2 regions of the Streptosporangium sp. NPDC050284 genome follow, and region 2 is predicted to be linked to the other one. Evidence: predicted binding sites of a transcription regulator. Region 2 holds the regulator's gene; the other holds the start of a gene.
What was found. Region 2 encodes LexA, which represses DNA repair genes until DNA is damaged. Its sites were predicted from a motif close to TCGAACANNTGTTCGA; they were not measured.
Positions count from the first base shown of each region.

Region 1: ACIBH4_RS15900 (SAV_6107 family HEPN domain-containing protein) is a predicted target of LexA. The motif match lies at 1,280-1,295, and genes of this name have one in related genera.

Region 1 is NZ_JBITIZ010000006.1:39,869-43,270, forward strand. Features, by position in the region: gene ACIBH4_RS15890 (YbaK/EbsC family protein) at 1-247, opposite strand, end outside; gene ACIBH4_RS15895 (L,D-transpeptidase family protein) at 367-1,167, shown strand; gene ACIBH4_RS15900 (SAV_6107 family HEPN domain-containing protein) at 1,544-1,990, shown strand; gene ACIBH4_RS15905 (PP2C family protein-serine/threonine phosphatase) at 2,213-3,402, opposite strand, start outside.
Region 2 is NZ_JBITIZ010000020.1:20,327-23,728, forward strand. Features, by position in the region: gene leuS (leucine--tRNA ligase) at 1-845, shown strand, start outside; gene lexA (transcriptional repressor LexA) at 1,334-2,044, opposite strand; gene ACIBH4_RS33855 (LysM peptidoglycan-binding domain-containing protein) at 2,884-3,159, shown strand.

The DNA of each region.
Region 1 (3,402 bases), on a different contig from region 2:
CTCCGGCCGTCCTGGCGATCAGGTCGGTGTCGACGCGGTGGGCGCCGCTGGTCAGCACCAGGAGCGGCTCACCGTCGGCGTCGAATATCAGGCTGTTGGCGATGGCGCCGACCTCGCAGCCGAGCTGCGCGGCCGCGGTGGCGGCGGTGGGGGTGGCCTCCGCGAAGATGACGATCTCGCCGGGGACGCCGTGCTCGCGCAGGACGGCGGCGACCTTCTCGATGTTCGGATGCAACTTTTCTGGCACGCGGCCACTCTAAACAGATTGACCGTTGATTGCCGTTTCATGACCGGCTGTCTGCACGGGGAAACCGTGCGCTATGGTCCCTTGACCCGATCCATAGTGATATGAGGAGTTGATCGAAAATGGGGGTTGGACTGCGGCCGGGAGTGGCCGCGCTGATGACGGCGGGGGCCGTGCTCCTCTCTTCCGTGGGCGTCGCCCTTCCTGCCGGCGCCGCGGCGGCGGGGACGTTGGGTTCCCCGGCCGTCACGGCGGGGGTGACGGGCGCGTCCTCGTTCGTCGCGCCCGGCAAAACGCTCAAGCTCGGTGCGAAGGGCGCCGCGGTGAAGGTGCTCCAGACCCGGCTGACCGAGCTCGGCTACGCCCCGGGCAGGATCGACGGCCGCTACGGCGGGGCGACCCTGACGGCGATCTGGGCCTTCCAGAAGGTGAACGGCATCTCGCCGACCAGCACCGTGGCACGCAGGACCTGGGACGCTCTGGAGACCCCCCTGGCGCCGAAGGTGCTCGTTCCCAACGGCAAGCCGACCCGGGTGGAGGTCAACCTCGCTAAGCAGGTGATGGTCCTCTACGTGAACGGCACGGTGAAGCTGATCAGCCACACCTCCTCCGGCAGCGGGATCGCCTACTGCGAGACGGCCACCTGGGAGGGCAGGACCCAGCGGTTCTGCGGTGACGCGCGCACGCCGACCGGCGACTACAAGACCACCTGGCGCAGGGACGGCTGGCACAAGTCCTACCTGGGCCAGCTCTACAACCCGATCTTCTTCAACGGGGGCATCGCCTTCCACGGCGCGCTGTCGGTGCCGCTGGCGCCCGCCTCCCACGGTTGCGTACGACTGCCGATGCACGTGGCGGAGGTCCTTCCCGGGCTGCTCGGTACGGGAGTGCCGGTGCACGTCCGAGGCAGGTTCGTCCGGTAGGGGCGATCCGGCGGAACGCGAGCCGCCGGTCGTGCCCTCGCCGGGCGCGAGCAGGGGCCCCGGGAGACGGTGATCTCCCGGGGCCCTTTCGCGTGCTCCAGATGCCCGAAGGTCGAACCTTTGTTCGTCGTTTTACTTGACAGTATTAGTGATCGAATTTATGTTCGATGTGATGACACGGGGCTCGCGGCTCGTGTTCCAAGAGCGGCCGATCGGGTCCATGTCGTCGGCGAAGACGATCGGACCAGGTCAGGGTGGACGGGGAGAGGGGAAGCTCCTCGTCCGGTCGTCCGGCGGATTTGTCGGTGGGGTCTGCGAATGTGATACCACCGGCGAAAACGCCGGAGCCGCTTGCGACCAAGGAGGCTGAAGCGCTATGACCCCTCGGCTCGGCGATTCCGGTGGGCCCCGGCTGTCCCCCACGGTGCGGGCACACCTCACAGACGCGCGCGACTGCCTCGAAGAGGCCGCCGCCGCCAGGACCTCCGCCGCGCGTTACGTCGCGGCCCACCTCGCCGCGCTCAGGGCGGCCGCCGCTGTCCTGGCGGCCCGTCCCCGTCCGATGCAGGGTCGCAGGCGCAGGCTGCGCAGCGCCTGGGAGCTGCTGCCCGAGGCCGAGCCCCGCCTGGCCGAGTGGGCACCCTACTTCGAGACGAGCGCGGCCAAGCGGGCCGCCGCCGAGGCGGGCCTGACCCGCACGGTGTCCTCGCGAGACGCCGAGGAGCTCATCTCCGAGGCGGAGCGGTTCGTCACCACCGTGGAGAAGCTGCTCGGTGTCCCGAGCCAGCCCATGCTCCCGGGCCGGATCCCTCTAGCCGGTTAGAGCGGGAGCGGCCTCCCACCCGGGAGCGGCCGCCCGAGCTCATCGGCGCCGTCCCCGTACGTCCCGCCTCCACCGGTCCCGCCGGCGGGCGCAGGGCGTACGGGGACGTTCTCGTGCCGTCGTTCCCTCGTGCCTCGTTCTCCCACGCTTTTCTCGCGCCGGTGTTCTCTCACGCCGCCGTGAAGCCGTTTTCGCGCCGCTGTTCCCTCGCGGCGCTCTTCCTCACGCCGCCGTGGAGTTCTGGCGGACGGCGCGGTGGCGCAGCAGGAGCATCGCGGCGTCGTCGCTCAGCGGCCTGCCCACGTGGTCGAGCAGGTCGGCGCGCAGGGCGTCCAGCGAGCCCTGGGGGTCCTCGCCCTCCAGCAGGTACGCCCGCTCCAGCAGCGGATAGAACTCGCCCGCGTCGTCGCGTGCCTCGATGACCCCGTCGGTGTAGAAGAGGACCTGATCGCCAGGCTCGAAGGGGATGTGGTGCGGCCGCGGCTCGACGGCCTTGAGGGCGCTCATACCCAGCGGGAGCGCCTCGTCCGGAGGGTCGGCGAACCAGACCCCGCCGTCGGCGTCGAGCACCAGGGGCGCCGGGTGGCCGCAGTTGATGACGGTGATGGTGGAATCGCCGCTGATCTCGGCCAGCACGGCGGTCACGAACTGCTCGCCGGACAGCTCGCGGCTCAGGGCGTTCTCCAGGCGGCCCACGACGCCCTGGAGCGTTCTCTCGTCGTGGGCCGCCTCACGGAAGGCCCCGAGCGCGACCGCGGCCGTCTCCACGGCCTCCAGGCCCTTGCCCTGGACGTCTCCCACGATGATCCTCACCCCGTGCGGGGTGGTGACGACCTCGTACAGGTCGCCGCCGATCCTGGCCTCCGCCGTGGCGGAGGTGTACGAGACGGCCACGCCGATGCCCGGTCCCGCGCGGCGGGGCACCGGGCGCAGCAACACCCGCTGGGCGGCCTCGGCCACCGAGCGCACGTCGGCGAGCTGGCGTTCGTGGCGCAGCCGTCCGGCGCTGGCCAGCACGCCGGCCACGGTGACGCCGAGGATGGCGATGAGGGTGATGTTGATGCGGGACGAGAGGATGTCGTTGTAGAGGCCGAGCGCGAAGCACAGCGCCAGGGCGACAACGCCGACCACCGTGGTGCGGGTCAGGTCGCAGGCCACGCTGGCGAAGGCCGGGCCGAGGGCGAGCAGCGGCAGAAGGCCGGACGTGGGGCCGGTGCCGAAGTCGATCGCGGCCACCACGGCCATCACGACGAACGGCAGGAGTTTCAGGGTGCTCTGGGTCCGGGTGGTGCCGATCGAGGTCAGCAGCCGCGGAAAGGCGCGCGTCCTGGTCGATCCCGGCTGCGCCGGGGCGGTGCGGAGACGGGTCTTGGAGGTCGATCGAGAGTGATCGATCCGATCATCCCCCCTGG
Region 2 (3,402 bases):
GCGTCGAGCACGCCGTGCTGCACCTGCTGTACGCCAGGTTCTTCACCAAGGTCCTGCACGACATGGGAATGATCGACTTCGTCGAGCCCTTCACCCGCCTGCTGAACCAGGGGCAGGTCATCAACCAGGGCAAGGCGATGTCCAAGTCGCTGGGCAACGGCGTCGACCTGGGCCAGCAGATCGACGCCCACGGTGTCGACGCGGTCAGGCTGACCGTCGTCTTCGCCGGACCGCCCGAGGACGACATCGACTGGTCCGACGTCTCCCCGGCGGCCTCGCAGAAGTTCCTCGCCCGCGCGTTCCGCGTCATGGCCGAAGCCGGCGCGGCCTCCGCGCCCGGCGTCGACGTCACCGCGGGAGACCTGAACCTGCGCAAGGTCGTCCACCACACCATCGACGAGGTCACCAAGCTGGTCGAGTCCCACCGCTTCAACGTCGCGGTGGCCCGCATGATGGAGCTGACGAGCGCAGCACGCAAGGCCATCGACTCCGGCCCCGGTGCCGCCGACCCGGCGGTCAGGGAGGCCGCCGAGACCCTAGCGGTCATGCTGTCCCTGGTCGCGCCGTACGCGGCGGAGGAGGGCTGGGAGCGGCTGGGACACGCCGCCTCGGTCGCCACCGCGGGCTGGCCGGTGGCCGACCCGGCGCTGCTGGTCCAGGAGTCGGTCACCTGCGTCGTCCAGGTCGCGGGCAAGGTGCGCGACCGGCTGGAGGTCTCCCCGGAGATCTCCGAGGCGGACCTGGAGTCGCTGGCCCTGCGGTCGGAGAAGGTTCAGCCCTTCCTCTCCGGCACGCCGCGCAAGGTGATCGTCCGCGCACCCAAGCTGGTCAACATCGTGCCGTAGTCGTCCCGCGTGCTCTCGGGCCGCTGACGACGGACGGCTGAGTGACTGTCATGGCCGCGGCCGTCCCGCGTGCTCACGGGGTCGCTACGAACTCGGGGTGCCTTTGCGAGGGCATCCCGGGGGGCGCGCGTCAGCTCGGCCGGTGTGTCCCCGTGACCACTTCAGGGGAGAATCCGCACCGCTTCAAGCGGCGGGCCTCCATCTCGGCCTCGCCGGGTGGGTTCCCGTGCCCGCCGACGAGAGAGCTTCCCGGGGATGTCCCATCACCTGAGAACGCCGGATGGGGCTCGACATATGATGTCGAGCCCCATCCGGCATGTCGTTCTATGGCGTGTCGCACAGAAAGCTGGAGGCGCGTGATGCTGAGCTCGCGTGGCCACGGTGTGGCTCGGTCCGGACCCGCGTGCCGTGCGACGTTCTCGAGCGGCGATGCCTCCACGGGCCGGAGCCTGTGGAGAGCGCTGAGGAGCCTGCGTGGGACGCTCGCGTCAGAGCTTGCGGAGGACCGCGACGACCTTGCCGAGCACGGTGGCCTCGTCGCCGGGGATCGGGTCGTAGTTGGGGTTGTGCGGGACCAGCCAGACGTGGCCGTCTCTGCGCTTGAAGGTCTTGACCGTGGCTTCGCCGTCGATCATCGCGGCGACCACGTCGCCGTTGTCGGCGACCGGCTGCTGGCGCACGACCACCCAGTCACCGTTGGCGATGGCGGCCTCGATCATCGAGTCGCCGGTCACCTGGAGGAGGAAGAGCGTGCCCTCACCGACAAGCTGCCTGGGCAGGGCGAAGACGTCTTCGATGCTCTCCTCGGCGAGGATGGGGCCACCGGCGGCGATCTGACCGACGAGGGGCACATAGGCGGCGGTCGGACGGCTGACCGGAGTCTCGTCCTCACCGGAGTCGGGATCAACCCACAGCACGGGCTCGCCGGGAAGGCGTACCTCCAAGGCACGGGGGCGGTGCGGATCACGCCGCAGGTAGCCCTTGCGCTGCAAAGCCGTCAACTGGTGCGACACGCTGGAGGTGCTGGTGAGCTGCACCGCTTCGCCGATCTCCCGCATGGACGGCGGATAGCCGCGCTGCTGCACGGAATCACGGATCACCTCAAGGATCTTCCGCTGCCTGGGGGTGAGGCCAAGGGAGTCACGCCTTCGCACCGCCAGATCGCTGGCGGCCGAACCGTTCTCGTTGTGCTGGCTCATACGAACTCCTCGCCTCCCGGTCTGTATTTAACACGTCGCACACAGCGACCATACCTCGGCCGAAGATCATACTCAAACAATTGTTCGAATGTCCTCGAAATCGGCGACGCCGTGGTGTACAACATCGTACGGGAGTTCGATCGACATCGTGTTCGATTCACCGATCTTTCTTCGACATGTGTTCGGCCAGGTCGAGGGGATGGGGGGCCACCGTGAAACCGACCGCGACGACACCACGATCCAGGATCGCGCCGAGGTCCCGGGCGGCGCAGCGATCACCGGGGGCGCCGCACCTGCGGCTCGTGCCGCCCCCGAGGCCGGAGCCCGGTTCCGCGCCGGAGTCCGGGCGGAGGTCCGAGGCGAAGCAGGGGTGGGAGGCCGCCTGGGACTCGGTGCCGGGGGCGCGCCTCGGCCGCGAGCCGGGGCGAAGGTCCGGCAGGGAGCCCGAGCGGGCCTTCGAGCGTGAGCCCGGGCGGGGATCCGGCCGTGAGGCGGCGCGAGGGTCCGGCCGTGAGGCGAGGCGGGAATCCGGGCGAAAGCGGGGGCGTGCCTCGCGTGAGCCTGAGCGAAAGCCCGGCGGGGCCTCCGGGCGTGAGCCTGGGCGGAGTCCTGGCCGCGAGGCGAGGCGGTCGCTCGGGCGTGAGCGGGGGTGGAGCCCCGGCCGTGAGCGAGGACGGTGGTCCGGGCGTGATCCGGAGCGGGGAGCCGGACGCGGGGCCGGGCCGAGGAGGGCGCCGCGACCGGCGACGGCATCCTCGGTGGGCGCACGCCGGCCGGGTGCCGGCCGGAAGGGGGCGACCCGGCGGCCCCTTCGGCTCACCCGCCGTGGAAGGATCGTCGTGGTGGTGTTGCTCGCACTGTTCAGCCTGGCGGTGCTCTGGGTCGGCGGGCGCATCGACATGGTCGCGGCGGACGAGTGGGCGGGCCTTGAGGGGCTGCCGCGGATCACGGTGCACGCGGACGACACGCTGTGGGAGATCGCGGACGCGCTGACGAAGGAGGCGGACACCGGCTCGACGGTGCGTCGCATCATGGACCTCAACGGGCTGTCCGGCTCGGAGGTCCGGCCGGGGGCCCGGCTCTATCTCCCCGAGGGCCTCGTCTCCGTGAGATGAGGCCGGTCCGAGCTCCGGCGATCGGGCCGGGGCTCGTGCGACCGCTACGGCGCCCGGTCGAGCTCCGTCGGGACGGTCGGCGAGAGGGGTGGGCCTCGTTTCAGCGGGATGGGGTCGGTCGGCGGCGCGGATGGGGCGAGGGGTGTAGAGGGGGTGCGAGGGTCTCGTCTGACGGGTCGCCTGGGACGACTGTGAGGGAAGAGGCGCCCGGGGTGAGATGGGTCTTGCGCGGGTGGCGACACG